Regions from separate parts of the Streptacidiphilus sp. PAMC 29251 genome, predicted to be linked through region 4. Evidence: riboswitches for the same ligand, from Rfam matches in the RefSeq annotation. Region 4 holds a riboswitch; each other region holds the start of a gene.
The links. Region 4 has a riboswitch for S-adenosylmethionine ahead of ACXKR8_RS43670 (putative leader peptide). Riboswitches for the same ligand answer to the same signal wherever they lie in the genome.

Region 1: linked by a shared signal. The riboswitch ahead of ACXKR8_RS13270 (aminotransferase class V-fold PLP-dependent enzyme) and the one ahead of ACXKR8_RS43670 (putative leader peptide) in region 4 are both predicted to bind S-adenosylmethionine.
Region 2: linked by a shared signal. The riboswitch ahead of ACXKR8_RS03565 (putative leader peptide) and the one ahead of ACXKR8_RS43670 (putative leader peptide) in region 4 are both predicted to bind S-adenosylmethionine.
Region 3: linked by a shared signal. The riboswitch ahead of ACXKR8_RS09360 (putative leader peptide) and the one ahead of ACXKR8_RS43670 (putative leader peptide) in region 4 are both predicted to bind S-adenosylmethionine.

What each region holds. Positions count from the first base shown of each region.
Region 1 covers NZ_CM135725.2:2,841,514-2,848,642, reverse strand. Annotated here, with positions in the region: gene qcrB (cytochrome bc1 complex cytochrome b subunit) at 1-351, opposite strand, end outside; gene qcrA (cytochrome bc1 complex Rieske iron-sulfur subunit) at 354-1,427, opposite strand; gene qcrC (cytochrome bc1 complex diheme cytochrome c subunit) at 1,424-2,242, opposite strand; gene ctaE (aa3-type cytochrome oxidase subunit III) at 2,350-2,970, opposite strand; gene ACXKR8_RS13280 (hypothetical protein) at 3,276-3,686, shown strand; gene trpD (anthranilate phosphoribosyltransferase) at 3,765-4,835, shown strand; SAM riboswitch class IV at 4,906-5,040, shown strand; partial or broken gene ACXKR8_RS13270 (aminotransferase class V-fold PLP-dependent enzyme) at 5,096-6,468, shown strand; gene ACXKR8_RS13265 (Lrp/AsnC family transcriptional regulator) at 6,503-6,784, opposite strand; partial or broken gene ACXKR8_RS13260 (rhomboid family intramembrane serine protease) at 6,781-7,129, opposite strand, start outside.
Region 2 covers NZ_CM135725.2:754,067-761,195, reverse strand. Annotated here, with positions in the region: gene ACXKR8_RS03580 (glutaminase family protein) at 1-658, shown strand, start outside; gene ACXKR8_RS03575 (isopenicillin N synthase family dioxygenase) at 685-1,713, opposite strand; gene ACXKR8_RS03570 (PLP-dependent cysteine synthase family protein) at 1,724-2,716, opposite strand; SAM riboswitch class IV at 2,907-3,019, shown strand; gene ACXKR8_RS03565 (putative leader peptide) at 3,042-3,140, shown strand; gene ACXKR8_RS03560 (ABC transporter substrate-binding protein) at 3,256-3,741, shown strand; partial or broken gene ACXKR8_RS03555 (ABC transporter substrate-binding protein) at 3,752-4,390, shown strand; gene ACXKR8_RS03550 (hypothetical protein) at 4,399-4,545, shown strand; gene ACXKR8_RS03545 (ABC transporter permease) at 4,596-5,330, shown strand; gene ACXKR8_RS03540 (ABC transporter permease) at 5,228-5,527, shown strand; gene ACXKR8_RS03535 (DUF1775 domain-containing protein) at 5,521-7,129, shown strand, end outside.
Region 3 covers NZ_CM135725.2:1,965,983-1,973,111, reverse strand. Annotated here, with positions in the region: gene ACXKR8_RS09370 (NtaA/DmoA family FMN-dependent monooxygenase) at 1-1,105, opposite strand, end outside; gene ACXKR8_RS09365 (LLM class flavin-dependent oxidoreductase) at 1,121-2,344, opposite strand; gene ACXKR8_RS09360 (putative leader peptide) at 2,508-2,594, opposite strand; SAM riboswitch class IV at 2,615-2,728, opposite strand; SAM riboswitch class IV at 2,893-3,001, shown strand; gene ACXKR8_RS09355 (putative leader peptide) at 3,037-3,123, shown strand; gene ACXKR8_RS09350 (amino acid ABC transporter permease) at 3,280-4,263, shown strand; gene ACXKR8_RS09345 (amino acid ABC transporter ATP-binding protein) at 4,326-5,078, shown strand; gene ACXKR8_RS09340 (hypothetical protein) at 5,100-5,429, opposite strand; gene ACXKR8_RS09335 (transporter substrate-binding domain-containing protein) at 5,568-6,131, shown strand; gene ACXKR8_RS09330 (amino acid ABC transporter permease) at 6,151-7,129, shown strand, end outside.
Region 4 covers NZ_CM135725.2:9,140,529-9,147,657, forward strand. Annotated here, with positions in the region: gene ACXKR8_RS43640 (FAD-dependent oxidoreductase) at 1-967, opposite strand, end outside; partial or broken gene ACXKR8_RS43645 (LLM class flavin-dependent oxidoreductase) at 987-1,238, opposite strand; gene ACXKR8_RS43650 (hypothetical protein) at 1,277-1,432, shown strand; gene ACXKR8_RS43655 (aliphatic sulfonate ABC transporter substrate-binding protein) at 1,408-2,454, opposite strand; gene ACXKR8_RS43660 (ABC transporter ATP-binding protein) at 2,493-3,203, opposite strand; gene ACXKR8_RS43665 (ABC transporter permease) at 3,200-4,090, opposite strand; SAM riboswitch class IV at 4,490-4,600, shown strand; gene ACXKR8_RS43670 (putative leader peptide) at 4,634-4,762, shown strand; gene ACXKR8_RS43675 (LLM class flavin-dependent oxidoreductase) at 4,892-6,007, shown strand; gene ACXKR8_RS43680 (LLM class flavin-dependent oxidoreductase) at 6,018-7,129, shown strand, end outside.

The sequences.
Region 1 (7,129 bases), 6.3 Mb from region 4:
GTCCAGCGTCGACTTGTAGGCCTCCGACATCCGGATGCCGTCCAGCGGGGTGTAGGCGCCGTGGTAGACGACCTCGCCCATGCTGGGGGTGAAGAACAGCGTCAGGTAGACGCCGGTCAGGATGATGATGATGAAGCTGTAGAGGCAGATCTCGCCGAGCATGAAGGACCAGTGGTCCGGGAAGATCTTCCGCATGTTGGCCTTGGCCAGGCCGTAGATGCCGAGGCGTCCGTCGGCCCAGTCCGCGGCCTTCTCGCCGATGTGGGCCTGCTCGACCCCGGCCTCGCTGTGACCGATCTGGTGGTCGTCGTGCGAGTCGTCCGGTTCGGGTGTTTCCGCGTGAATGGTCATGGTTAGCTGCGCTCCCAGAAGCCGGGGCCGACGGGCTTGCTGAAGTCGCCGAGTGCCTCGAGGTACCCGTCGCTGTTGACCGACACCTGCAGCTGCGGCAGCGGGTGGCCGGCCGGGCCGAAGATCACTCGGCCGCCGTCGGCCAGGTCGAAGGTCGACTGGTGGCACGGGCACAGGACGTGGTGCGTCTGCTGCTCGTAGAGGCTGATCGGGCAGCCGACGTGGGTGCAGATCTTGGAGAAGACCAGGACGCCCTCGTAGCCCCAGGACGCCGACTTCTTGTCCTTGATGTCGTCCGGCTGCATCCGGACCAGCATCACCGCGGCCTTGGCGATGACCTCCTGGAAGTCCTCGTCGCTCTCCTTGACGCCCTCGGGCATCGCGAAGGTCAGCGAGCCGACACTGATGTCGGAGGCCTTCAGCGGCTCGTCGGTGTTCATGTTGACCAGCAGCTTGCCCTTGGCCCAGGCGGTGGAGTCGAGCTTCTTCTCCGGCAGCGGGCCCAGGTCGCGGAACAGCACCACGGCCGAGAGCGGGACCATCGCCATGGCGCCGATCATCGTGGTGCGGATCAGCTTGCGGCGGCCGAAGCCGCTCTCCTTGGCGCCCTGGCGGAAGTCCGCGAAGACCTGCTCGCGGACCTCGGGGGAGGCCTCGATCGGGTGCCGCTCGGCGGCGTGCTCCTCGTCCGACATCAGCGTGCGGGCCCAGTGGACCGCGCCGACGCCGATGCCGAGCAGGGACACGCCCAGGGTCATGCCCAGCGCGAAGTTCAGCGCGCTGAGGTGGCCGAGCGGGAACAGGTACACGACCCCGGTGTGGCCGTCGCCGTTGGAGCGCGGGATCGCCACGTAGGACGCGATGAACCCGATCGTCGCGATCATCGAGAGCAGGAACCAGAACGCCACCTGGCGCTCGGCCCGGGCCGCGGCCCGCTCGTCGATGTCGGTACGTCGGTGCTCGTGGGGCGGCAGCCCCGGATCGGCGAAGGAGTCGCCGACCACGGCGACCGCTCCGCCGTGGGCCCCTTGGGCCACCGGCAGGTGTTCTTCAGACATGTTGTCCTGGCTCGTCATGACTTCTTGGCCTTGGGAGTGCGGGCGGCGATCCAGATCGCGATACCGATCAGGGCGCCCAGCGCGAAGATCCAGCCGAACAGACCCTCAGTGACCGGGCCGAGGGAGCCCAGCGTGAGACCGCCGTAGTTGGGGTTCTTCGCCTGGTCCGTCGTGTGGGTGACGTAGGCGATGATGTCCTGCTTGTTCTGCTGGCTCATCGTGGTGTCCGGGAAGTTCGGCATGCTCTGCGGCCCGGTCTGCATGGCCTCGTACATGTGCTTGGGGCTCACACCGTCCAGCGAGGGCGCGAACTTGCCCTCGGACAGAGCGCCGCCGGCTCCCGCGAAGTTGTGGCACATCGCGCAGTTGGTACGGAACAGCTCCCCGCCCCGGGACACATTGCCCGCGGCGTACTGGTCGGCCGTCGGGACGGTCGGACCGGCGCCGAGCGAGCCGACGAAGGCGGCCAGCTGGTCGATCTGCGCCTGCGAGTAGATGTTGCGCTTCGCGGGGATCTGGGCGCCGGGCTGCTGGGCCGGCATCCGGCCGGTGCCGACCTGGAAGTCCACCGCGGCCGAACCCACACCCACCAGGGTCGGGCCGATCTTGGTGCCTTCGCCGTTCAGGCCGTGGCAGCTGGAGCAGCCGACGGCGAACAGCTTCTTGCCCTGCTCGACCGACAGGGACTGGCCGGAGTCCGCCTGCGCACTGCTGGCAGGCGCGAAAGCGGCGTACAGCCCGCCGGTGGTCGCCAGCGCGAAGAGTAGGACGACGAGCGCTGCCAGCGGGTGGCGTCGTCGAGCGGAGAGCGGCTTCTTGGAATTCTTGGGCACGGATTAACCCCGGTGTGAGGATCTGGAGCGTCTGGAGTCTGGTTGACCGTCAGGTCGGTCTGTGGGGACCGCCCGGCGGTGAGCCGAGGGGACGGTCCGACCCTGCACTACTTGATCAGATAGATGGTCGCGAAGAGGCCGATCCAGACCACGTCGACGAAGTGCCAGTAGTAGGACACGACGATCGCGGCCGTTGCCTGCTCGTGCGTGAACCGCTTCGCGGCGTACGTACGGGCGAGGACCAGCAGGAAGGCGATCAGGCCACCTGTCACGTGCATGCCGTGGAACCCGGTGGTCAGGTAGAACACCGAGCCGTAGGGGGAGGAGGACAGGGACAGGTGGTCAACCTTCACCAGGTCCGTGTACTCGTAGATCTGACCGCCGATGAACATCGCGCCCATGACGAAGGTGAGCATGAACCAGGCCCGGAGCTTCTTCACGTCGCCGCGCTCGGCGGCGAACACACCCATCTGGCAGGTGAAGGAAGAAAGCACCAGGACGGTGGTGTTCACCGACGCGAAGGGAACGTTCAGGGCCTCGTTGAGGGAATGCCAGTATTCCGTCCCGGTCACCGAGCGGAGTGTGAAGTACATCGCGAACAGGGCCGCGAAGAACATCAACTCGGACGCGAGCCAGACGATGGTTCCCACGCTGACCAGGTTCGGCCGGTTGACCGATCCGTGAGCGTGTCCGGTTTCTACTGCAGTTGCTGTCGCCACGACCGCCATTATGTCGGTCGCTTATTCCGTCTTCACTCCGGGGGTGGTTCCTCGGTGTGTCCGCACCCTGTCGTACCCTCCGCCGGGTGCCGGACCCCTGACGACCAGGCAGGTAGCCCGAATGGCGGGGAGCCCCGCACCGGGCCGCCCTCGCGCGACTGGCCGTGGGTCCCTCGAAATGGTGAACCCCGGACCGCCGGACGGCTGCCCCGACGATCTCCCCGGTACGCACCGGTGCTACAGCCCCCTCCGGCGGAGTAGCATCCGCGGGACGCCGAAGTGGTCCCGATCACATCCCAGGGGGATAACGGACGATGGCACTGAACGTTCTTGTCTACAGCGACGACCGAAACACGCGCGAGCAGGTCCTGCTGGCCCTGGGGAAGCGCCCCGCCGCGGACCTGGCGGAGCTTCAGTACCTGGAGTGCGCCACCGAGCCCGCCGTGATCAAGGCCCTGGACGCGCACGCCAAGGGCGGCCGCCGGCTCGACCTGCTGGTGCTGGACGGCGAGGCCACCCCGGTCGGCGGGATGGGCCTGTGCCGCCAGCTCAAGGACGAGGTCTACGGCTGCCCCCCGGTGCTGGTGCTGATCGGCCGTCCGCAGGACTCCTGGCTGGCCGCCTGGAGCCGGGCGGACGCGGCCATCGCCGCGCCGGTCGACCCGGTGGCGCTGGCCGAGGCGGCCACCACCCTGCTCCGGGGCGCCGCGCATCTCGTTCGCTGAGATCTCCCGTCCGGGCGATGTGCCCGGTCGCTAGGCTGGGGCCTCTCCCTCATCCCATCCAATGAGAGGCCCACGGCCATGGCTCACGTGTTTCCTGCGAACGGCGGCGGCGACCCCGTGCAGGCGCGCTCCTGGCCGGACGTCCTCAGCACGCTGATCGCGGGTACCGACCTGTCCGCCGCCGAGACCGGCTGGGCGATGGACCGGATCATGACCGGTGAGGCCACCCCGGCCCAGGTCGCCGCGTTCATGGTGGCGATGCGCGCCAAGGGCGAGACGGTGGAGGAGATCACCGGCCTGGTCGAGGCCATGTACGGGCACGCCACGGTGATCGAGGTGCCGGGGCGGGCGGTGGACATCGTCGGCACCGGCGGCGACCGGGCCAAGACCGTGAACATCTCCACCATGTCGGCGGTGGTCGCGGCCGGCGCCGGCGCGCTGGTGGTCAAGCACGGCAACCGGGCCGCCTCCTCCGCCAGCGGGGCCACCGACGTGCTGGAGAAGCTGGGCGTGAACCTGGGCCTGACGCCGCGGCGGGTGGCCGAGGTGGCCGCCGAGGTCGGCATCACCTACTGCCCGGCCCCGGTGTTCCACCCCGCCATGCGGCACGCCGGTCCGGCGCGTGGCGACCTGGGCATCCCCACCTTCTTCAATCTGCTCGGCCCGCTCACCAACCCGGCCCGGGTCCTGTCCAACGCGGTGGGCTGCTTCGACAGCAGGATGGCCGGGCTCATCGCCGGCGTGCTGGCCAGGCGCGGCGCGTCCGCGCTGGTCTTCCGGGGCGACGACGGGCTGGACGAGCTGACCATCACCGGCACCTCCACGGTCTGGCAGGTGCGCGACGGCGAGGTCGAGCGCAGCACCTTCGACCCGCACGACGTCGGCATCGAGTACGTCGGCATCGAGGCGCTGCGCGGGGCCGACTCCACGTACAACGCCGAGGTCGCCCGCCGGGTCTTCGCCGGCGAGCACGGCCCGGTGCGGGACGCGGTCCTGCTCAACTCCGCCTCGGCGCTGGTCGCCCTGGACCAGACCGCGGCCCCGCTGGCGGAGCAGCTGGCGGCGGCGATGAAGCGCACCGCCGAGTCGATCGACTCGGGCGCGGCGGAGGCGGCGCTGGCCCGCTGGGCTGCGGCGACGCACAAGTAGTCCCAACGGCTGTTCCACATGTTGGACAGGGGTTCTCCCGGTGGGCGGACCCCTGTCATACTTCTTCACAGGTCACGAGTGACAGCACGCGGTGAAAATCCGCAGCGGCCCCGGCTTGCTGTCCGGCAACCCTCCTTCCGTGGCGGGGTGCTTCCGGGTGACGACCAGGCCCTTCGGCAACACTGCCGCAGGGCAAGCGCGGATCCCTCTGTTGTACGGCCATTGGCCAGGGGTCCACTGGATGCCCTGGAGGGGCCGCTATGTCCACGTACTCTGATGTCGTCGCTGTCTGCGAGCCGCTGGCCGTGCTCGGCCGTGACGTCGAGGTGCCGCTGGTCGACGGGGACAAGGTCACCTACGCCGCGCTGGACTACGCCGCCAGCGCTCCGGCCCTGCAGCGGGTCTGGGACGACGTCGCCGCCTACGCCCCCTACTACGGCAGCGTGCACCGCGGGGCCGGCTACCTGTCCCAGCTCTCCACCGACCTGTTCGAGCAGAGCCGGGCCACCGTCGCCGAGTTCCTCGACCTGCGCGGCGGTGACCAGGTGGTCTTCACCCGGGCCACCACCGACTCGCTGAACCTGCTGGCGGGTGTGCTGCCGACCGGCACCCGGGTGTTCGCCTTCGAGACCGAGCACCACGCCTCGCTGCTGCCGTGGCGCCGCGAGGACCTGACCGTCAGCTACCTGCGCGCCCCGCGCTCCCCCGAGGAGGCGGTGGCCGCGCTGGACCAGGCGCTGGGGGAGTGTCCCGAGGGCCCCAAGCTGGTCTGCGTCACCGGGGCGTCCAATGTCACCGGGGAGATCTGGCCGGTCCGCGAGCTGGCCGCCACCGCGCACCGGCACGGCGCCCGGATCGTCCTGGACGCCGCCCAGCTGGCCCCGCACCACCCGGTGTCGGTCCGCGACCTCGACGTCGACTGGGTCGCCTTCTCCGGGCACAAGCTCTACGCCCCCTTCGGCGCGGGCGTGCTGGCCGGCCGCAGCGACTGGCTGGACGCCGCCGAGCCCTACCTGGCCGGCGGCGGCGCCAGCCGCACCGTGGCCCGGGAGGCCGACGGCTCGGTCGCGGTGGAGTGGCAGCAGGGGCCGGCCCGGCACGAGGCCGGCTCGCCCAATGTGATCGGGGCCTACTCCATCGCCTCCGCCTGCAAGGCGCTCACCGAGGCCGGGTTCGACCGGCTGGTGGCCCGGGAGCAGTACCTGATCGGCCGGCTGCGGGCCGGGCTCGCCGACATCCCCCAGGTCAAGGTGCTGACCCTGTTCGGCGAGGACCACCCGCGGGTCGGCGTGCTCTCCTTCGTGGTCCAGGACTGGAACAGCTCGCACTTCTCCGCCGCGCTGTCCGCCGAGTACGGCATCGGCGTCAGGGACGGGCTGTTCTGCGCGCACCCGCTGGTGCGGACCCTGCTCGGCGGCGAGGAGGCCTCCCCGTCCGAGTGCGGCGCCCCCGAGGCCTCGCTGCCGGGGGAGCGCAGCCTCAACGCGATCCGGGTCAGCTTCGGGGCCGGCACCCCCGACGAGCACATCGACCGCTTCGTCGCGGCCGTGCGCGAGCTGGTCACCCAGGGCGCGCAGTGGGCCTACCGGACCGAGGGGGCCGCTGCGTGCCCGACACCCGCCGCCAGGCCTGACTCGCCGCCTGGCCTGGGTCCCTCCCAGCGGCGGCTACTCGTCGAGGCCGATCGCGAAGGCGGCGTCCAGGTCGTGCCGGGAGTAGGTGCGGAAGGCGATGTGGGTCTCCGTGGACTCCACCCCGGCCACCTTGTTGACCTGGCCGGGGATCACCTCGGCCAGGTCGTCGTGGGCGCGCACCCGGACCATCGCCACCAGGTCGTGCTGCCCGGTCACCGAGTACACCTCGCTGACGCCGTCGATCGCGGCGATCGTCTCGGCGATCTCAGGGATCCTGTCGACGCTGGTCTTGATGAGCACGATCGCGGTGATCACGGGGGTTCTCCTGGCAGGATGGACGGCTTCGTCCGGCCAGAGTATCCACGCCTGCGGCAGTACAGCAGCCAGCAGAAGAGGAAGCCTCCGGCGAAGCCGATCAGATGGGCGGTGTAGGCGACCCCGGTGACCGCCGCCGAGGGCGCGCCGACCGAGGCCCACTGGATCGCGAACCACACCCCCAGCACCAGCCAGGCCGGGAAGCGCAGCGGCAGGAACAGCAGGAACGGCAGCAGGCTGGTCACCCGTGCCTTGGGGTAGAGGCACAGGTACGCCCCCAGCACCCCGGCGATCGCCCCCGAGGCCCCCACCAGGGTCTGCGTGCCGCTGCTGCCGTGCACGGCG
Region 2 (7,129 bases), 8.4 Mb from region 4:
GTTCGCCGCCAAGCACTACACCGTCCTGAGGCAGTGGGGCGAGTACCTGGTCGCCAACGCGCTCGACCCGGGCTTCCAGAACCAGACCGACGACTTCACCGGCTTCATCGGCCACAGCGCCAACCTGGCGCTGAAGGGCATCCTCGCCATCGGTGCGATGGGCCAGATCGCCACCGCGGCCGGCAACACCGCGGACGCCAAGCGCTACCGGACCACCGCCGCCGGCTACAGCTCGCAGTGGGCGGCCAAGGCCCAGGACACCACCCCGGACCACCTCAAACTGGCCTACGACCAGCCGGGGACCTGGAGCCTGAAGTACAACGGCTACCCGGACCGGCTGCTGGGCCTGAACCTGGTCCCGAGCTCTGTCGCCAAGGAGGAGGCCGACTGGTACCTGACCCAGGTCAACCAGTACGGGGTGCCGCTGGACCTGCGGCACTCCTACACCAAGGGCGACTGGGAGATGTGGACCGCGGCGTGGCTGCGCGGCCACCCGGTCAGCCAGTTCCTGATCGACGCGCTGTACGACTTCGCCCACACTTCGCCCTCACGGGTGCCGTTCACGGACCTGTACGACACGGTGACGAACCATCAGAGCGGTTTCCAGGCCCGGCCGGTGGTCGGCGGAATCCTCGCCCTGCTGAGCCTGGGCAGGTAGCAGGTAGCAGGTAGCAGGTAGCACCGCTACCGGGACCCGTCCGTCCCGGCCAGGACGTCGGACCACCAGCGTTCGGCGACCCGGGGGTGCGAGCGCAGCCAGCCGACCAGGGCCTTCTCCCCGAACGCGGCCAGCAGCGGATTGTCCGGGTCGTCGGTGACCCCTCGGGAGCGGGCCGCCAGTTCGGGCGGCAGCGTCACCGCCTCCACCACCGCGTCGAGCCGGGGGCCGAGGAAGAACGGGATCGAGTAGCGGTCCACCCCGGGACGGGGGCTGACCACCCGGTGCCGGGTCGCCTTGAGATAGCCCTGGGTGGCGATCTCCAGCATCTCGCCGATGTTGAAGACAAAGGCGTCCGCGAGCGGCACCGCGTCGATCCAGCTCCCGTCCTCGCGCTGCACCTGCAGCCCGCCCACCTGGTCCTGCTGGAGCAGCGCGAGGTAGCCGTAGTCCTTGTGGGCGCCCACCCCCTGCTCGGCTTCGGGGGCGGGCCGCGGCGGGTAGTGGATGACCTTGAGGCTCACCGCGGCCTCGTCGTCGAACCAGCGGTCGAAGTAGTCCTCCTCCTGTCCCAGCGCGGCAGCCAGCGCGCGCAGCACCTCGCGGCTCACCCGCAGCGCCTCGGCCTGCCAGCGCAGCACGGTGTCGCGCAGCCCCGGCAGGGCCGGGGGCCACTGGTTGGGGCCGATCAGCCGCAGGTAGTCCGGGGCGCCGGGGACGGGTTCCAGCGCCGCCCGCTCCGGGCCGATGTCGATCTGCTCGCGCCAGTCCGCGCTGCCGGCCGTGTACTCGGTCCCGGTCCGGGTATAGCCGCGGAACTGGGGAGAGTTGAGGTTCTCGATCTCCAGCCGACGCGCCTCGGGCAGTGCGAAGAACTCCCGGGCCGCGTCCAGCGCCTCCGCCCGCAGCCGGGCCGGGACGCCATGCCCGGTGACATAGAAGAACCCCACCTCATGGGCGGCGGACCGGAGTTCGGCGAGGAAGGCCGGACGGTCGGCGGCGGGGTCACGAAAGCGGGAGATGTCGATGACCGGCAGGGATGCTGGCGTTGTCACGGCGCCTCCTTCACGGAATTCGGGGGGCCAGGTAACCGAGTTCCTGGAGCCAGCGGTCGTCGAAGACCTTGGAGAGGTAGTTGCGTCCGGAGTCGGGGAGGATGACGACGACCAGATCCTGGGGCCCCAGCGTCCTCGCCACGCGCAGGGCGGCGGCCACCGCGGTGCCCGCGGAGCCGCCGACCAGCAGCCCCTCCTCGCGGGCCAGCCGGCGGGCGGTGAGGAACGACTCGCGGTCGCTGATCCGCTCGAAGCGGTCGACCACCTCGGGGTGGTAGGACTGCGGCCAGCTGTTGTCCAGGGACTCGGGGTGACGGAAGAAGCCGATGCTCTCGACCAGGTAGGGGCTTCCGTCGCCGCCCGAGTACACCGACGTCTCCGGGTCGGCTCCGACGACGGTGACCTGGCCTCCGCTGACCTTCTTGAGGTACTCGCCGGTCCCGGTGATGGTGCCGCCGGTGCCGACGCCGGAGACCAGGTGGGTGATCCGCCCGTCCGTCTGCTCCCAGATCTCCGGCCCGGTGGTGCGGTAGTGGGCCTCCGGGTTGGCGGGGTTGTCGTACTGGTTGGCCAGCCAGGCCCCGGGAGTCTCCGCGACGACGCGCGCGGCCGTGGAGAACACATGGTCGGGGTGCTCGCGCGGCACGTCCCCGGGGCAGACGAGCACTTCGGCGCCGTAGGCCCGCAGCACGGCGACCTTCTCCGGGCTGCTCTTGTCCGGGATCGCGAAGACGCAGCGGTAGCCGCGCTGTGCGGCGACCATGGCCAGGCCGACCCCGGTGTTGCCCGAGGTGCCCTCCACGATCGTGCCGCCGGGCAGCAACTGCCCGGCCTCCTCGGCCGCCTCGACCATCGCCAGGGCGATCCGGTCCTTCACACTGCCACCGGGGTTGACGTACTCCAGTTTCGCGTAGACGGGTGCGGGCGCCGCGTCGGTGACGCGGTTCAGCCGCACCAGCGGAGTGTTGCCGACCACATCGGCAAGGGAAGCGTGGACATCCAAGGCCGTACTCCTCGCAAAGCGGAACGTGCCGACGGGGGTCGACCGGGCGGGCCGGGCCGCTCCCCACCGTCGGCCCGCCCGTCCGTTCCTGCCATTTTCATCGCCGAATGTGAACCCCGTGCTGCGGCAGTGTGTCGCCAATTCCGGGCTCTTGTCGGGTCGGTGGGAGGCGCGCTATGGTCCCGCCATAGGTGATGAGCGTCAGCGAACGGCCCTGGCCTGCTGACCAGCAACCCTCCTCCGCGGTGGGGTGCTCCAGGTGAACACCAGGCCGGGTCCGTGGGGGCCCGGCAAGCGCGAATTCGCTGAGCGGAGGTCCTGACGGATGAGTACGCGACACGCGTTCACCAGCTGCAGCCGTCGCCACATCGACCTGCAGCGCGTGGCTGGCGCCCTCTGTACGGGCCCGCGCGCCGAGCTCTGACGGGCCGTCACGGGCTCGCAGTTCCGTAATACCTTCTGCGCAACCTCTTCGTTGACGAATCGATGAATCCATCGTGGCGCTTTCAGCGCGCCCGAAAATACGTCAGGATGCCGAAATGAGTGACGAAACTCCGCAGCCCGAACCTGTACAGCCCGCTCTCGTCGACGCGAATGTGGACCTCGACGCCGCCCAAGGCGTTTCCCGGCGCCGTGTGCTCACCCTGGGCGCCGTCGGCGCCGGTGTGGCGGCCGCGGCGGGGCTGGGCAGTTGGGCCTTCATCAGGAGCGACAGGAAGGACACCACCGCCGCCGACGGCCTCACCGTCACCAAGTCCTGGGCCGGTCGGCAGCTGACGGTGACCGCCCCCAGCGGTGTCTGCGAGGCCCCGCTGATCGTCGCCTACGAGCGGGGCTTCTTCAAGGACGCCGGGTTGAACGTGGTCCTGAAGAAGACCGGCACCGACGAGGACGTCACCGCAGCGGTCGGCTCGGGCAAGTACATCGCCACCAACGGGATCTTCTTCAACTTCCTCGGCCCGATCTACAACGGCACCCCGGTCAAACTCTCCGGCGGACTGCACCACGGCTGCCTCGACCTCTAACGTCCGCAACGACGGCTCGGTGCCCACGGTGGCGTCGCTGAGAGGCAAGAAGATCGGCGTCAGCAGTCTGCAGGGTTCGGCTCCCAACTTCTTCTCGCTCGACCTGCTGGACGCCGGCATCAACTCCAGTCCGGCGGCCAAGCAGGTCCAGTGGGTGGTCATCGAGCAGGACCTATTGCCAAAGGCCCTGCAGGACAAGCGAGTTGACGCCATCGCGACCGCCGGCGGCTTCCTGCCGATCATCCAGGGGGTCAAGGCGGGCTGGGCGAAGGAGCTGTCGAACAACCGCGATCTGAGCCGCAACTCCTCCTACCCCTGCTGCGCGGTCGCCCTCAATGAGGAGTTCGTCAGCCAGGACCCGGTCACCGCGGCCAAGCTGGTCACCGCCTGGGCCAAGGGCTCACGCTGGGCCGGGGCGAACCTCCAGGCCACGGCCGAGCTCGAGTCCAGCAAGAAGTACATCCCGGACACCCCGGCGAACATCCTGCCGGTGCTGCAGACCCTCACCTTCGACCCCTCGCCCAAGAACCTGCAGCAGGTGCTGCAACCGGGCATCGACAAGTTCATCCACACCGGCTTCCTCCCCGCCAACACGGACTCCCAGGCGCTCGCCGACAAGGTGTTCGTGAACCTCGGCCTCACCTTCTGAGGCCGGGCATGGACCTCAGCACGCTCACGGATTCCCCGGCCACAGCCGGGCAACAACAGCCGGACCCGTCCGCCGAAACGACCGTCCAGGGCGCCGCGCGCATCCACGCGGCCCTGGAGAAGGTCACCCATCCGCTCCGGATCAACCCATCCTGACCGGCGCCGGCATCCTCGCCTGGATCGCCTTCAGCGCCCTCACCGAGGCCGTGCACGACAGCTCCAAGCTGCCGCTCGCCGACGCCGCCGCCATCCACGACACCACCACCTTCACGGCGATCGCGGGCCTGGTCGTCGCCGGGACCGCCGCGGCGCTCTGGGCCCTGAGTGCGACCCGCACCCGCCTGGGCGCCCGCACCCGGCTCGGCGCCCGTGCGGCCGCACGCGTCGCCCACGGCGCCGCCTGGCTGTTCGGATCGGCGTTCTGGGCCGTGTTCTGGGAGATCTCCACCGCCAAGACGCAACTCCTCTCCACCCCCTACTTCGCAGCGCCGCAGGAGATCTTCGACCACCTCTGGCACGACCGGCGGATCCTCGCCGAAAGCCTCGGCAACTCGCTCCAACTCCTTTCCCTGGGATTTGCGTTGGGCCTGCTGGCCGGTCTGGTCACCGGCGTGTCGATCGGCTGGTGGCAGCAGGCCAACTACTGGGTGCACCCGATCCTGATGTTCCTCGGCCCGGTGCCGACCCTGGCCTGGGTGCCGGTCATCTTCGTGCTGTTCCCGAGCGCCTACACCGGCGCGGTGTTCCTGATCGCGGTCAGCGTGTGGTTCCCGATCACGGTGCTGACCCGGGCCGGCATCGTCAGCATCCCCGTTCGTACTACGACGTCACCCAGACCCTGGGCGCGAAGAACTGGTTCCTGCTGCTGCGGGTGGCCCTGCCTGCGGCTCTGCCGAGCATTTTCACCGGAGCGTTCATGGCCCTCGGCTCCTCCTTCGTGAGCCTCACGGTGGCGGAGAACTTCGGGGTGAACTCCGGACTCGGCTGGTATCTGAACTGGCAGAAGGGCTGGGGCGACTTCCCGGCCCTCTACGCCGGGATCGTCGTCCTGGTGGGCGTCTGCGGGCTGCTGCTGACCCTGCTGTTCCGGTTGCGCAGCTGGGCGCTGCGCTGGGAGAAGGAGCTGACCCGATGGTGACCCGCACCCACACCAGGACCGGCGCCGCGATCGACATCCGCAACGTCACCCAGGCGTTCCGCAACGGCGACAACGACCTGCCCGTCCTTGACGATGTGTCACTGTCAGTCCAGCCGGGCGAGTTCATCGCCCTGGTCGGCCCCAGCGGTTCCGGCAAGTCCACGCTGATCCGGCTGCTGGCCGGCCTGGACCGCCCGCTGTTCGGTGCGGTGCAGGTCGACGGCAGCGCGGTGACCGGCCCTGACCCGAGCCGGGCGCTGGTCTTCCAGGACCCGACGCTGCTGCCCTGGCGCACGGTCCGGGGCAATGTCGCGATCGGCCCCCAGGCGCGGCGGGCCCACGCCGGGTCGAAGGCCCGGATCGAGGACGCCCTGGCCCTGGTCGGCCTGACCGAGTTCGCCGACGCCTGGCCGGCCCAGCTCTCCGGCGGCATGGCACAGCGGGCCGCGCTCGCTCGTGCCCTGGTGAACGACCCCTCCGTGCTGCTGCTCGACGAGCCGCTGGGCAAGCTCGACGCCCTCACCCGTCGTGTTCTGCAGGGCGAACTGCTGCGACTGTGGCAGGAGCGGGGTTTCACCGCGGTGCTGATCACCCACGACGTCAGCGAGGCGCTCACGCTCGCCGACCGCCTGGTCGTGCTGTCCCCGCGTCCGGCCCGGATCCGCGAGGTGGTCGAGGTCGGCCTCGACCGCCCCCGGGACCAGTCCGCCCCCGAGTTCGTCAGCCTGCGCGCCCGGATTCTGGCGCTGCTGGACGAGGAGGCCACCACACCGCCGGACGAGCTCCAGGAAAACCGTTTGACCAGACCGTTGACCAGACCAGGGAAATCAGGCCCGATGTCCATCCGCACCATGAGCTCCGCCGTCGCGGCGGCGGTCGCCGCCGCCGTGCTGGTGCTCGCCCTGGCCGCCCCCGCGGCCGCCCATGTCACCGTGTCCTCGTCGAGCAGCAAGGGCGGCGGTAGCGCCGTGCTGACGTTCACGGTGCCGGACGAGTCCGAGGCCGCGCACACGGTCGCCCTGACCGTGCACCTGCCGACCACTGCTCCGTTCACCTCGGTGCTCAGCGCACCCGTGCCTGGCTGGACCGCCCGGCTGACCCGGACCGCGCTCCCCGCCCCGCTGAAGGACGACGACGGAAACGCCGTCACCTCGGCGGTCACCGAGGTGACCTGGACGGCCACCGCCGGTGGTCTGGCGCCGGGCGAGTTCGGCCAGTTCTCGCTGTCCGTCGGCCCGCTGCCCGACCGCGGCACGCTCTACCTGCCGGCCGTCCAGCGCTACTCGGACGGCAGTGAGGTGAACTGGGTGCAGCAGGCCCAGGGGGGCGCCGAGCCCGAGCACCCGGCCCCGAGCGTGGTGATCACCCCGGACCCGGCGTCGCTGACCGCCTCGGCCGGCTCGGGCTCGGGCCCTGGGAACGGGAGCGGGAGCGGGGACGGTTGGGGCATCGGCCTCGGCGCCGCCGGGATCGTGCTGGCGCTGTCGGCGGGCGCGGTGGGCGGCGCGGCGCTGACCCGTGCGCGTCGGACCACCGTGTCGCCGCAGCCCGTTGACAGCGACACGGGACTCAGCGACACGGGCCTCAGCGACGCGGGCCTCA
Region 3 (7,129 bases), 7.2 Mb from region 4:
CCAGGTCGCGGATGGAGAGCTTCTGCGCGGCGGCCTTCTCGCGCCACTCCTTGGCGGTCGCCAGCGGGTCCCGGTACATCCGCACACTGGCCCGGCCGCGGGCGATGGTGTGCTCGCCGGGATCGGGGTCGATCTCCGGCAGCGGCCCGTCCGGGTCGTAGGAGCTGAGGTCGCGGTTCCAGAGCTGCTCCAGGAACTTGATCGCGGTCTGTCCGCTGACCTGGGCCCGGCGCACCTCGCGGGCCTGCTCGACGGCGTCGGCGTCGGTGTCGCCGAGGACAAAGGTGGCGGCGGGCAGGATCAGCAGCTCGTCCCGGCTTCGGCCGTAGCGGGCCAACCGGCCCTTGACGTCGGTGTAGAAGGCCTTGCCCGGCTCCAGGGCGCTGTGCCGGCTGAAGATGGCGTCGGCGGTGGAGGCGGCGAACTCCCGGCCCTCCTCCGAGTCCCCGGCCTGGAAGATCACCGGGCGCCCCTGCGGGCTGCGCGGCACGTTGAACCGGCCGGCGATGTCGAAGTGCTGGTCGTGGTGCTCGAACCGGCCGGCGTCGGCGTCGCCGAGGAACACCCCGGACTCCTGGTCGGCGACGATCTCGCTGCCGTCCCAGGAGTCGAACAGCTCGGCCGTGGTGGCCAGGAACTGCTGGGCGCGGGAGTAGCGGTCCTCCTGCTTGAGGAAGCCGCCGCGGCGGAAGTTCTCGCCGGTGAAGGCATCCCAGGAGGTGACCACGTTCCAGGCGGCCCGGCCGTCCGAGAGGTGGTCCAGCGAGGCGAACTGCCGGGCCACCTCGTAGGGCTCGTTGAAGGTGGAGTTGATGGTGCCGGTCAGCCCGATCCGCTCGGTGACCGCGGCCAGCGCGGCCAGCACGGTGAAGGTGTCGGGGCGGCCGACCACGTCCAGGTCGTAGACCTTGCCGCCCTGCTCGCGCAGCCGCAGGCCCTCGGCCAGGAAGAGGAAGTCGAACTTGGCGCGCTCGGCGGTGCGGGCGAAGTGGGCGAAGGAGCTGAACTCGATGTGGCTGCCGGCCTCGGGGTCGCTCCACACCGTGGTGTTGTTCACCCCGGGGAAGTGCGCCGCGAGGTGGATCTGCTTCAGGGGCTTGCTCATGGTTCCGGTCTCTCCTCAGCCTGCGGCGGGTCGGGCGGCGGCGGCGTAGCGGTTCGCGGGGCGGGTCAGGCCCAGCAGCCCGCGCAGGGTGTCGGCCTGGTAGGCGGTACGGAAGGCGTCGCGGCGCTGCAGCTCCGGCACCAGCCCGCGGGTGATCTGCTCCAGGTCGTGCGGCAGGGTGGCCGGGCGCAGCCGGAAGCCGGTCAGACCGGCCTGCTGCCAGTCCTGCAGCAGGTCGGCCAGCTCGGCGGGGGTCCCGGCGAAGATCTGCGCGTCGCTGCTGTACGGCTCGCCGGCCACGGTGTCCAGCCGTTCCCGGCGGGCCTGCGCCGCGTCACTGCTGTCGTCCAGGAACACCACCAGGTCGCCGAAGACGTGCACGGTCTCCTCGCTGCGGCCGGCCGCTTCCTGCTCGGCGCGGATCTCGGCGAGGATCGCCCCGGCGTCCTCGCGGTCACGCGGTGTGACGAAGCCGACATCGGCCGAGCGGGCGACCAGCCGGAACGGGACGGTGGCATGCGCCAGCGCCGCCACGATCGGCTGCCCCTGCGGCGGGCGCGGGGTGATGGACGGCCCCTTGACGCTGAACTTGCCGCCCTCGAAGTCGATGTAGTGCAGCTTGTCGCGGTCGACGAAACGGCCGGTGGCGGTGTCGCGGATCTCCGCGTCGTCCTCCCAGCTGTCCCAGAGCCGGCGGACCGCCTCGACGTAGTCGGCGGCCTCGTCGAACAACTCGGTGAGCAGCGCCTGGACCTCCGGCTTGGCGAAGTCCTCCAGCCGGAACGACGGCACGGTGCGGCGGCCGAAGAGCTCGGCCTCGTCGGGGCGTCCGGCGACCTGCACCCTGACCCCCGCCCGGCCGGTGCTCACATAGTCCAGGGTGGCGATCGCCTTGGAGAGGTGGAACGGCTCGGTGTGGGTGACCACCGCGGTGGGGACCACCCCGATGTGCTGCGTCAGCGGCGCGATCCGGGCGGCGATGAGCACCGCGTCCAGGCGGCCCCTGACCCGGTCGGTGCGCTGGTCCGGGGCGGAGAGCCCGGAGGACTGCAGGCCGAGCGAGTCCTCGATGGTGACGAAGTCCAGCAGCCCGCGCTCGGCCTCGGCGACCAGATCGGCCCAGTACGCCGCGGTGAGCAGCTCCTTCGGGCGGGCATCTGGTTCGCGCCAGGCGGCGGGGTGCCAGCCGGCGCCGTCCAGGGCCACCGAGAGGTGGAGGGCAGGGTGTGGCTGAGGCATGGGGATGTCGCTTCCTGCTACGGGTGGGGGCGCCACCGGTGCGGAGGGCATGCCGAACGGAACCCGCGCCGGGGCTGGGCCCGGGGCGGCGTCGGCGGTGCGGAGAGGGAGAGGTACGTGCGGGTGCGGAGCGCGGTGGACGCGCTGCGGCTCAGGCTGAGGGTCAGGCCCGGCAGGTCGGACAGAGGGCGCTGGCGATGCGCTGAAGATCGATGTGCCGACGGGAGTACGTGCCGATGGATCGACGCACTGCTGTCACCTCCGCCTTCACTCGCGCGCTTGCGGTTGCCTGGACCGGCACCGCCTGGTCGTCACCTGGAGCACCCCGCCGCGTCGGAGGGTTGCTGGTCAGCAAGCCAGGGCTTGTCGCTGACGCTCATAACCTGAGCTCACGGTAGCTCCGGTTGGGCGTCGAACACAATCCCCAGTGATCGACTCGGGTTCGAGAAAACATCAACTTCCTTTGCCCCAACACCGGGTGGTCGGAAAGTCTTCCCAGCAGATGGACGGCATTGTCTAAAATCTGCTGAGCGGTTAGCATCGGCCCTGGTTATGAGCGTCAGCACCAAGCCCTGGCTCGCTGACCGGCAACCCTCCGACGCGGTGGGGTGCTCCAGGTGACGACCCGACAGGACGATTCTCCTGTAAGCGCGAGGCCCCGGTGGGGCCGGAAGACGAGCGAGGTGATCCAGATGCAGGCACAGCGAGTGGCCCGACGCCATGTCGACCTGCTTCGGGTGAGCAGCGCCTTGTGTCCGAGGACATCCCCGGTCTGTTGACCCCGGTCTCCTGACCACGGTCCGTGACCAAACCGGCGTTTCTCAACGCCGTGATTCCGACTCGATCACGCCCTCACCCCACCACGCCGCCACCCGTCCGAGCCCCTCCCCGGGCCACGGAGTGGTGCTGCGCCCCCACGGGATGGAAAGCACACCATGAGCCGCTCGGACACCCTCGCCCGGATACCCGCCGCACCGGAACCCCCGCCGCCGCCCTCGGACGAGCAGCTGCTCGCCGCGAAACTCGTCCCGCTGCGCCGTCCGGGCCAGTGGGTCTCGGCCGCGGCGCTGCTGGTGCTGTTCGCGATGTTCGTCCACACGGTGTTCAGCAACAGCAGGTTCCAGTGGGGCACGGTCGGCAGTTTCTTCCTGAACGGGTCGATCCTGAAGGGCCTTGAGCTGACGCTCTGGCTCACCGCGGCGGTGATGGCCACCGGCTATCTGCTGGGGATCGGGGTGGCCGCGATGCGGCTGTCGCGGAACCCGGTGCTGCGCGGGCTCAGCTTCGGCTTCGTCTGGCTGATCCGGTCGGTGCCGCCGCTGGTGCAACTGCTCTTCTGGTATGAACTAGCCTCGCTCTACCCGAAGTTGTCCTTGGGCATCCCGTTCGGCCATGAGTTCGTGACGGTGAAGACCGCGCATCTGTTCAGCGGCATCCTGGCCGCCTTCGTCGGGCTGACCCTGGACGTCGCCGCCTTCTCCTCGGAGATCGTCAGGGGCGGCATCCTCTCGGTCGAGCACGGCCAGACCGAGGCGGCCGAGGCGCTGGGTCTGGGACAGGGGCGGATCTTCCGCCGGATCGTGCTGCCGCAGGCGATGCCGGCCATCGTCCCGGCGTCGGGCAATCTGCTGATCGGGATGCTGAAGGCGACCTCGATCGTCAGCGTGATCGCGGTGCAGGACCTGCTCTACTCGTCCCAGCTGATCTACAACCAGAACTACCTGATCATCCCGCTGCTGCTGGTGGCCACGCTCTGGTACATCATCCTCACCACGCTGCTCTCGATCGGCCAGTACTTCGTCGAGCGGCACTACGCCCGAGGCAGCAACCGCCGTTCCGGGGAGGGCTTCTGGCAGACCTTCCGGGGCAATGTGCCGCTGCTCGGGCGGACCGGACGCGAACTGGCGGGCCTCTCATGAGCGAGCCTCTCGTGAGCGAGCCGGTGCAGGACGCGGCCGTGCCGGACGCGGTGGAGCCGCCGCTGGTCCGGATCCGGGGCCTGCGCAAGAGCTTCGGCACCCACCTGGTGCTGGACGGGATCGACCTGGACGTACGCCAGGGCGAGGTGACCGTCCTGCTCGGCCCCTCCGGATCCGGCAAGTCCACCCTGCTGCGCAGCATCAACCACCTGGAACGGCCCGACGCCGGGTTCGTCGAGGTGGGCGGCGAGATCATCGGCTACCGCCACCACGGCGGCAAACTGCATGAGCTGCGCCCCCGGACGATCACCCGGCAGCGGGCCCGGGTCGGCATGGTCTTCCAGCAGTTCAACCTGTTTCCGCACCTCACCGTGCTGGAGAACATCGTCGAGGCCCCGGTGGCGGTGCGCGGCAGCTCCCGGAAGCAGGCCGCAGCCAGGGCCCGCGAACTGCTGGAGCGGGTCGGCCTGGCCGGGCGGGAGGACTCCTACCCCCGGCAGCTGTCCGGCGGCCAGCAGCAGCGGGTGGCGATCGCCCGTGCGCTGGCGATGGACCCGCAGCTGCTGCTGTTCGACGAACCCACCAGCGCGCTCGACCCCGAACTGGTCGGCGAGGTGCTCGCGGTGATGAAGGACCTCGCCCTCAGCGGGATGACCATGATCGTGGTCACCCATGAGATCGGCTTCGCCCGGGAGGTCGCCGACACCATGGTCTTCCTCGACGGCGGCCGGATCATCGAGTCCGGCTCCCCGGCCGAGGTGCTGGCCGATCCGAGCCATGAACGGGCCCGCGCCTTCCTCGCCGCAGTCCTCTAACACCGCCCCTGCGCCACTTCCCTACCACCGCCATGCCATTTTCCGTTCCCTGAAAGGAACTTCCGTGTCGCACGTCCCCCATAAGGCATCCGCCGCGCTCGCCGCCACCGCCGTTCTGGCTCTGCTCACCGCCTGCGGTTCCTCCAGCTCCGGCAAGACGGTGACGCCCGCGGCCGGCTCCTCGTCCCAGGCGTCGCAGGCGGCCCAGCCGGCCCAGGCCGCGTCCACCGCGCTGCCGACCCAGGACGTGGTGTCCTCGATCCAGGCCGACCCCGCGCTGAAGGCCGAACTCCCGGCGGCGGTGCAGAGTCGCGGCTCGCTGATCCTGGGCACCAGCCAGGTGGTCGGCACCTCCGGCCTGCCGCACGGCGGCCAGGGCCCGGACGGCAAGGCCGTCGGCCTCGACATCGACCTGCGCGACGCCGTCGCCAAGGTGCTCGGGGTGACCTGGGACGTGCAGTACGGCACCTTCCCCACCGTCATCCCGGTGTGCAGAACGGCAAGTACGACGTGGGCCAGGACAACTTCGGCGCCACCAAGGCCCGGGAGCAGGTGGTCGACTTCGCCACCTACCTCAACGACGGCCAGTCCTTCCTGGGCGCCAAGGACCTCAAGATCGACAGCGCCACCACCCTCACCGACCTGTGCGGCTTCAACGTCGCCACCAGCCCGGGCTCGACCTTCCAGCAGATCCTCACCGACGGCGCGTCCAAGTGCGCCGCGGCCGGCAAGAGCCCCTACAAGGTGCAGTACTTCGCTGACACCGCGCCGATCTTCCTGGGCCTGGCCAACGGCAAGGTGGACATCTACTTCGGCCCGACCCTGAGCCTGAAGTACGAGTCGACCCACATCCCGGACACCAAGTACCTCGGCCAGATCAGCACCACCCCGGTCGGCTTCGTCACCGCCAAGAACTCGCCGATCTCCAAGGCGCTCAGCGACGCGGTGAACAAGCTCATCGCCAGCGGGGACTACGCCAAGATCTTCGCGAAGTGGGGCGTTCCCGGCATCGGCCTCTCCACCTCCGTCGTCAATCCGCCCACCACTTTCTGATCCGGCAGGAGTCCCTCCGATGACCGAACCCGTTCCCAGCGTCTCCATCGCCGACAGACCGCCGGACGACGCCGAGCCCGCCGCCGCCGAAGCGCAGCGCCCGCTCTCCTCCCAGCGGGTCATCCCGCTGCGGCACCCGGGCCGCTGGATCGCCACCCTGATCGTGCTGGTGCTCGCCGCCCAGTTCGCCCACGGGCTGGTCAGCAACCCCTTCTACCAGTGGGACCGGTTCGCGTACTGGTTCGTCCGGCCGGTGATCCTGCGCGGCCTGGTGGTCACGCTGGAGGTCACCGCGCTGAGCGCCGTCCTCGGCCTGGTCGGCGGGATCGTGCTGGCGCTGGCCCGGCTCTCCAGGAACCCGGTGCTGCGCGGGGTCAGCTGGATCTACATCTGGCTGTTCCGCTCGATCCCGCTGATCGTGGTGCTGCTGATCCTGTTCAACTTCAGCGCGCTGTACCGGACGCTGAGCCTGGGCGTCCCGTTCGGCCCCGGCTTCTTCCACTTCGACGAGTCCAAGCTGGCCAGCGAGCTGGTGGTGGCCACGGTCGGGCTGAGCCTGAACGAGGCGGCCTACGCCGCCGAGGTGGTCCGGGCCGGCGTGCTGTCGGTGGACCAGGGCCAGCACGAGGCCGCCGCCGCGCTGGGGCTGCCGAAGGGCTACCAGTTCCGCCGGATCGTGCTGCCGCAGGCGCTGCGGGCCATCGTCCCGGCCTATGTCAACCAGCTGATCGGGCTGATCAAGGGCACCTCGCTGGTGTTCTACGTCTCCCTGCTGGACCTTTTCGGCGAGGTGGAGAGCATGGGCAGCACCTACCCCGGCGACGTGGTGCCGCTGCTGATGGTGGCCACCGCCTGGTACGTGATCCTGACCAGCGTGGTGTCGATCGCCCAGTTCTACGTGGAGCGCTACTACTCCCGCGGCGCGGTGCGCACCATCCCGCCCACGCCGGTGCAGCGCCTGCGAGCCAATCTGCGTCGCCTGCGCGAGCGCACCAACC
Region 4 (7,129 bases):
CCCGGACCGTCCTCTCGGCCAGCAGGGTGATCTCGAACAGGTCGGTGAAGGGGTCGATGCCCAGCCGGTCGAAGACCAGGAAGAAGTTCGGCTGGCCCCTGCGCATCGCCCGCTGCTGCTCCGGGTCGGCCCGGTCGATCCGGGCGTACACCGGCTCCTCCAGCAGGGCCCGCGCGATCACCGACCGGCCGCGGACGCTGCCGGCGCCGTCGAGCACCGTACCGTCGGCGTGGTAGAAGGTGGCCCAGGAGTAGTAGGCGGTCTTGGTCACCGAGGTCCCGCGCGGGGCGATGGCGTAGGCGTTGGAGAACTCCATCCCGGACAACTGCGCTCCCGCCTCGGCCGCCAGCAGCGCGCCGTCCCCGGTGTTGACGTCGCAGCCGAGGGTCTTGGACTGGAACGCGCAGCCGCCGGCCGCGAGCACCACCGCGCCCGCCTCGATCCGGACGGTCGTACCGCTCGCCCGCTCCAGCGCCCGTGCGCCCGACACCACGCCGTCGGCGTCGACCAGCAGCTCCAACGCCGGGGTGTGGTCCAGGATCCGGACGCCGAGGCGCTGCACCCGGGTCCGCTGCCGGCGCATGTACTCAGGCCCCTGCAGGTCGTTGCGGATCTGCCGGCCCTGGGCGTCGACCGGGAACGGATACCTCTGCACTCGGGCGAGTTCGTCCATCCGGGCGTGGGTCTCGTCCAGGACCCGGGTCATCCAGCCCCGGTCGGCGAGATGGCCGCCCAGCGCCTCCCGGCTGGCCATCGCGGCCTCGCGCAACTCGGGGACGTCCTCGACATACCAGATGCCGGTGCCGACCGAGGCGGTCGCGCCGCTGGCGCCGGTGTGACCCTTGTCGACCAGGACCACCTCGGCGCCCGCCTGGGCGGCCTTGATCGCGGCCCAGGTGCCGGCCGGACCGCCGCCGACCACCAGCACATCGGTGCGCAGCGTCTGCTCGGACTCGATGCTCGTCATGGCACTTCGTTCCTCCGGGTCAGTGGAACTGGTTGGCCGGTACCGGGAGCCCGTAGTGCTCGCGGAGCGTGCTGCCCTCGTACTCCTCGCGGAACAGGCCCTTGCCGCGCAGGATCGGCAGCACCTGTTCGATGAAGGTCTCCAGGCCCGAGGGCAGCGCCGGCGCCATGATGTTGAAGCCGTCCGCCGCGCCGCCCTCGAACCAGGCGATGATGGTGTCCGCCACCTGCTCCGGTGTGCCGATGAACTCGACGTGGCCCCGGCCGCCTCCGGGCCAGGTTGTACGGCTCGTTGTAGGTGGAGGACACGGTGGCGATCAGCCCGATCCTGCTGGTCGCCTGGGACAGCGCGGTCAGCAGGGTCAGCGGCTCCAGCTGGCCCGGCGGCCGGGCCCGCCTCCATCAGGAAGGCGTTGAGGTGGAGCCGGCGTGGCGCGCCCATCAGTCGACCTTGGAGCTGTCGTAGCCGGCCGGGAGCAGGTTGTCGGTGATCGTGGTGACATCGACCTTCTTGCTGATCTGACCGGCCTCCAGGAAGGCGTCGCCGAGCTGCTGCTCGGCCGTGATGTCGGCCGGCTCCACCGGCGTCACCCGGGTCTCCAGCGAGGTCAGCACCGCCTTGGCGTCGGCCAGCGGGATGCCCTCCTCCTGCGAGATCGCCTGGGCGTACTGGTCCGGGTGCTGTACGCCCCAGTGGAACTCGCCGCCGAGCCGCTGCAGCAGGTCGGTGAGGGCCGCGCGCTTGGTCGGGTCGCTCAGCGACTTGTCACTGGCGACGTAGTAGTTGCTGGTCTGGTCGATCGGCGGCAGGCCCTTCGCCAGGATCCGCGCGCCCTGGTTCACCGCGAGCGCCGACTGCGGGTTCCAGATCGCCCAGGCGTCGACCTTGCCGGTGGCGAACGCGGTGGCGCCGGCCGCCGGGTCGAGGAATACCAGTTGCACGTCCTTGGGGGTGAGGCCCACGCTCCTGAGCGCGTTCAGGGCCAGGCCGTGGGCCGAACTGCCTTGCGGCACAGCCAGTTTCTTGCCCCTGAGGTCGGTGAGCGACTGGATCGGGGAGCCCTTGGGCATAATGATGTTCTCGGCCGGCTGGGTGGGCGTGAGCGAGCGGGTGACCGCGACGATCTTGAAGCCGTACTCCTTGGCGGCGCCGGTGATCGGCGGCACGTCGCCGACGCTGCCCAGGTCGATGTCGCCCGAGGCGGCCGCCTGCACCAGCGGGGGGCCGTAGGTGAACCGGGCGAACTTCACCTTGTAGGGGGCAGTTGCGAAGGCGCCGGTGATCTTCGCCAGGGCCTCGCTGCCGTCACCGCCGTTGTCGCCGATGGTGAAGGTGTACTGGCTCCACTCGGGATGGGCGGCCGCGCTCGAACCGCCGGCGCCGCTCAGGGGCGCGGTCTTGGTCGCCGAGGCGCATCCGGACAGGGAACCGACCACAGTGAGCAGACTGACGGCGCCGACGACAAGTCGGGAGGTGGTTCTGGACATGGGTGCACACATGCTTTCTGGGGCTGGAACCGGGCAGGTCAGTGGTGGTCGGCGAGGCCGAGGTCGGCAAGCAGGACGGAACGCAACTCCTCTCTGGCGAAGCCGGTTTGCACCAGGTGTGAGCTGCCGATGCGGCCGTCGGCCATCACCACGACGCGGTCCGCCAGCGCGATCGCCTCGTCCACGTCATGGGTGACCAGCAGCATGGCCGCGCGGTGCTTGCTGCGCAGAGCGCGCACCAGGCCGTGCATCCGCAGCCGGGTGATGGCGTCGAGCGCCGCGAACGGCTCGTCGAGCAGCACGAGTTCGGGTTCGGAGACCAACGCCCGGGCCAGGGAGACCCGTTGCGCCTCGCCGCCGGAGAGCTCCTTGGGCCAGGCCCGCTCCCGGCCCGCGAGGCCGACCTCGGCCAGCACGTCCAGGGCCCGCTGCTCCGCGTCCGGCCCGCGCAGGCCGAGGGTGACATTGCGCAGCACCCGCTGCCACGGCAGCAGCCGGTCGGCCTGGAACACGATCGCGCGCTTCGCCGGGACCTCCACCAGGCCGCCGTCCGGCCGGTCGAGACCGGCCAGCAGCCGCAGCAGGGTGCTCTTGCCGCAGCCGGAGGGCCCCAACAGGACCACCAGTTCGTTCTCGGCGATGGTGAGGTCCAGGTGGTCGAGCACCACCCGGTCACCGAACCGGCGGACGACCTTCTCGACCAGGACCCCGGCCTGCTGCCGGGTGCGGGTCGCAACCGTGGCGCTCATGCCGCCTCGTATCCGGGGCGCCACCGCAGCAGCACCCGCTCGAGAACCCGGACGAACTGGTCGGCGACCAGCCCGAGGAGGGAGTAGACGGCCAGCCCCACAAAGACCTGGCCGGTCTGCAGATAGGTCTGGCCCTGGGTGATCAGGAAGCCGAGGCCCTCGTTGGCGTTGACGGTCTCGGCGGCGACCAGGCCGAGGATGCTGTAGGCGAGCGAGAACCGCAGGCCGACCAGGAACCCCGGCAGGGCGCCGGGCACCAGCACCCGGGTCACCAGCCGCCAGGGGCCCGCGCCGGTGGTCCTCGCCATCTCGATCAGGCGCTGGTCCACTCCCCGGATCGCGGCGAACAGATTGAGGTACATCGGGACGCCGGCGCCGAAGGAGATCAGCAGCACCTTGGTCAGCTCGTCGATGCCGAACCACACGATCATCAGCGGCAGCACCGCCAGCAGCGGGATGGTGTTGAGCACCTGGACCACGCCGTTGAACAGGTACTCGCCGCTGCGCAGCAGGCCCCCGAGCACCCCGGCCAGGATGCCCGCGGTCAGGCCGATGGCGAGACCGATCCCGGCCCGGCGCAGCGAGACCGCCAGGTCGGGCCCGAGCACACCCTGCTGCCACAGTTCGGCGGCGGAGTGCACGATGGAGGTCGGCGCCGGGGCGTAGGTCGCGGTCAGCACCCCGGCCTTGGCGAGGATCTCCCAGGCGATGAGGATGACCACCGGGGTGGTGTAGATGCCGAGCGGCCAGCGCAACCGCTCGCGAAGGGTGCCGAACAGCATCCGGCGGGTTGCGTCGCGCGGCAGGAACACCTCGCGTTCCGGCGCGCCGGTCGCCACGGCGTCGGAATCGACGGCCGATGGCGAGAGTTGGGTGGACGGAGGCATGGGGAGGTCCCCTCGACTGAGGTGGGCGCACTGCTGGGCGCCGAGTGTGGACGCACATGGGCAGGCGGCACGGCCGGACCGCCGCGGAGTCAGCGGCGGGTCCGGTCATGGCCTGGTGACGACAGGTCAACTGTCGTTGGGGGTAAAGGAGTCAGCGAGCAGCGCACCACAGGGGCAGGAGCCGGGGAAGGGGCTCGGCCAGGCAGCTGGGGTCAGCGACAACAGAACGTGCTGGAGACGTGCGCCAGGTCGATGTGGCGCCGCCGGGTGAGTTCCAGCTGCGGCTTCATGAGCGCGAGTTCAGCAGACGTTCAGCGGATCGGTCAATACTTCTCGGACAGCTCTCGCATGATGGACGCCGCATTGTCCAAAGCCCGTCGAGCGGTTAGCGTGTGTCCTGGTTATGAGCGTCAGCGACAAGCCCTGGCTTGCTGACCGGCAACCCTCCGCCGCGGTGGGGTGCTCCAGGTGACGACCCGACAGAACGGTGCCGTTCTGTAAGCGCGAGGCCCGGTTGGGCCCGATCGGTGTGAGGTGATCCAGATGGCTGAGCGTCGTTCCAGTGGCACGCCCCGCCCGAGCGGATCCTTCCAGCTGCGGGTCGCCCGGCGCCATGTCGATCTGCTCCGGGTGAGCAGCGCACTGTGTCCGGGGTCCTGTCCGGTCCGCTGAGACCGCAGCCCTGCTCCCGCCGCACCCACGCACCCACGCACCCCTTGGACTGCCGCGTCCCTGGTCGACGCCGTCCGCTGCTGTGTGCCGGCTCCCGTACCGCAGCATCCCCACCGGAGGTATGTCCCCATGAGCGATCCCGGCACCCGGAATCCCTTTCTGCACCTGGCACTTGAGGCCGACGGCACCGGCGCGCACCCGGCCTCCCACCGGCACGCTGCCGCAGCGCGGCCCGGCTCCGTGTCACCGGCCCGGGCGCTGCGCGAGGTGGTCACCGCGGCCGAGGCCGCCGGGTTCGCCCTGGTCACCCTGGCCGACTCGCCGCTGCCGCCGAGCGCCGACCCGGACGCGCCCGGCCGGATCGAGGCCGGGGCCCGGGCCGCCTATGTCTCGCTGCTGACCGACCGGATCGGCCTGGCGCCGACCCTGCAGGTCACCACCACCGAACCGTTCCACCTGGCCACCCAGCTGGCGAGCCTGGACCACGCGGCCAGGGGCCGGGCCGGCTGGGTGGTCGGCGCCGTCAACGGTGTGGACGAGCTGGCCACGATCGGGGCGGTGCCGCTCGGCCCGGACGAACTGCGCCGGGAGACCACCGATGTCATCGACACCGCCCGTGCGCTCTGGGACTCCTGGGAGGACGACGCGGTCATCAAGGATGTCGCGACCGGCCGCTACCTCGACCGCGAGCGCGTGCACCCGGTCGACTTCGAGGGGGCCAGGTTCACCGTCAAGGGCCCGCTGATCACCCCGCGCCCGCCGCAGGGGCAGTTGGTGGTGCTGGCGCCGGACGCCCTGGACGTGGACGACCGCGCCGATGTGGTGCTGGTCGAGCGTCCCGACCTGGCCGGGCTCGCCGAGCGGGCCGCGCAGGCCCGCGCGGCCGGGGCCCCGCTGGTGTTCGCCGAGCTGGAACTGCTGCTGGACGCGGACGTCCCGGCCGCCGAACGGCTGGCCGACCTCGACCGCCACGCAAACTGGCCGCAGTCCGGCCGGTTGCGCCATGTCGGTTCACCCGCCGCGCTGGTGGAGTTGCTGATGCAACTGGCCCAGCTGGTCGACGGAGTACGGCTGCACCCCGCCGTGCTCGCCGTCGACCTGCCAGTGCTGACCACCGAGGTGCTGCCCGCGTTGGCCGCCGCAGGACTGCACCGCGCCCCCAGCGCCGGCGCCACCCTGCGCGGCACGCTCGGCCTGCCCCGCCCTGCCAACCGGTTCGCCGCCGCGGCGACCACGAGCGCCTGAGGGACCTGCGATGACCGAGACCGACACGAGCGCGTCCACGCCGACCGGCGCCCCGTACGACCCGCAGGCCCAGGTGCATCTCGGGGTCTTCTTCACCGGGGTCGGCTCCCAGCTGATCTGGACCGACCCGTCCGCGGCCCCGCACACCGCCATCGAGTCCTTCGTCGAGGCCGCGCAACTGCTGGAGCGCGGTCTGTTCGATGCCTTCTTCCTGGGCGAGGGCCTGCGGGTGCGCGAGAACCAGGGCCGGGCCTACGACCTGGACGTGGCCGGACGCCCCGACGCGATCACCCAGCTGTCCGCGCTGGCCGCGGTCACCGAGCGGATCGGCCTGGTGGCCACCCAGAACACCACCTACAACTACCCCGCCGACCTGGCCCGCCGGCTGGCGAGCCTGGACCTGCTCTCGGACGGGCGGGCCGGCTGGAACATCGTCACCACCGACAACGCCTGGACCGGGGAGAACTTCCGGCACGGCGGCTGGCTGGACCATGAGCGCCGCTACGAGCGGGCCGAGCAGTTCGTCGAAGCGGCCAAGGAGCTGTGGTCCTCGGCCGAGCCGGTCCAGCGGGACACCGACCTGGTCCGGCTGCGTGCCACCGCCACCCAGCCGGCCAGCCGGCAGGGCCGTCCGGTGCTGTTCCAGGCCGGGGACTCGGACGGCGGACGCGAACTGGCGGCCCGTCAGGCCGATGTGGTCTTCTCCTCCAACACCGAGTACAACAAGGCCGTGGTCTACGCCGCCGACCTACGGGCCCGGCTGGCCCGGTACGGCCGGACGGCCGACTCGCTGCGGATCCTCCCCGGCGCGGGGATCGTGCTCGGCGACACCGTCGCCGAGGCCGAGGAGAAGGCCCGCTGGGTGCGGCGGGAACAGGTCTCGGCACCGCGCGCGATCGCCTTCCTGGAGCAGTACTGGGGCACCGACCTGTCCGGCTACGACCCGGACGGACTGCTGCCCGACATCGAGCCCACCGAGGACGAGCTCGACCCCTCCCGGGGCACCATCATGATCGAGCACCGCACCGGCAAGCTGGAGCGGATCCGCAAGTGGCGCGAGCTGGCCGAGGAGCGGGGCCTGTCGATCCGTCAGCTGGTGCTGGAGGTGCAGCCGACGCACCC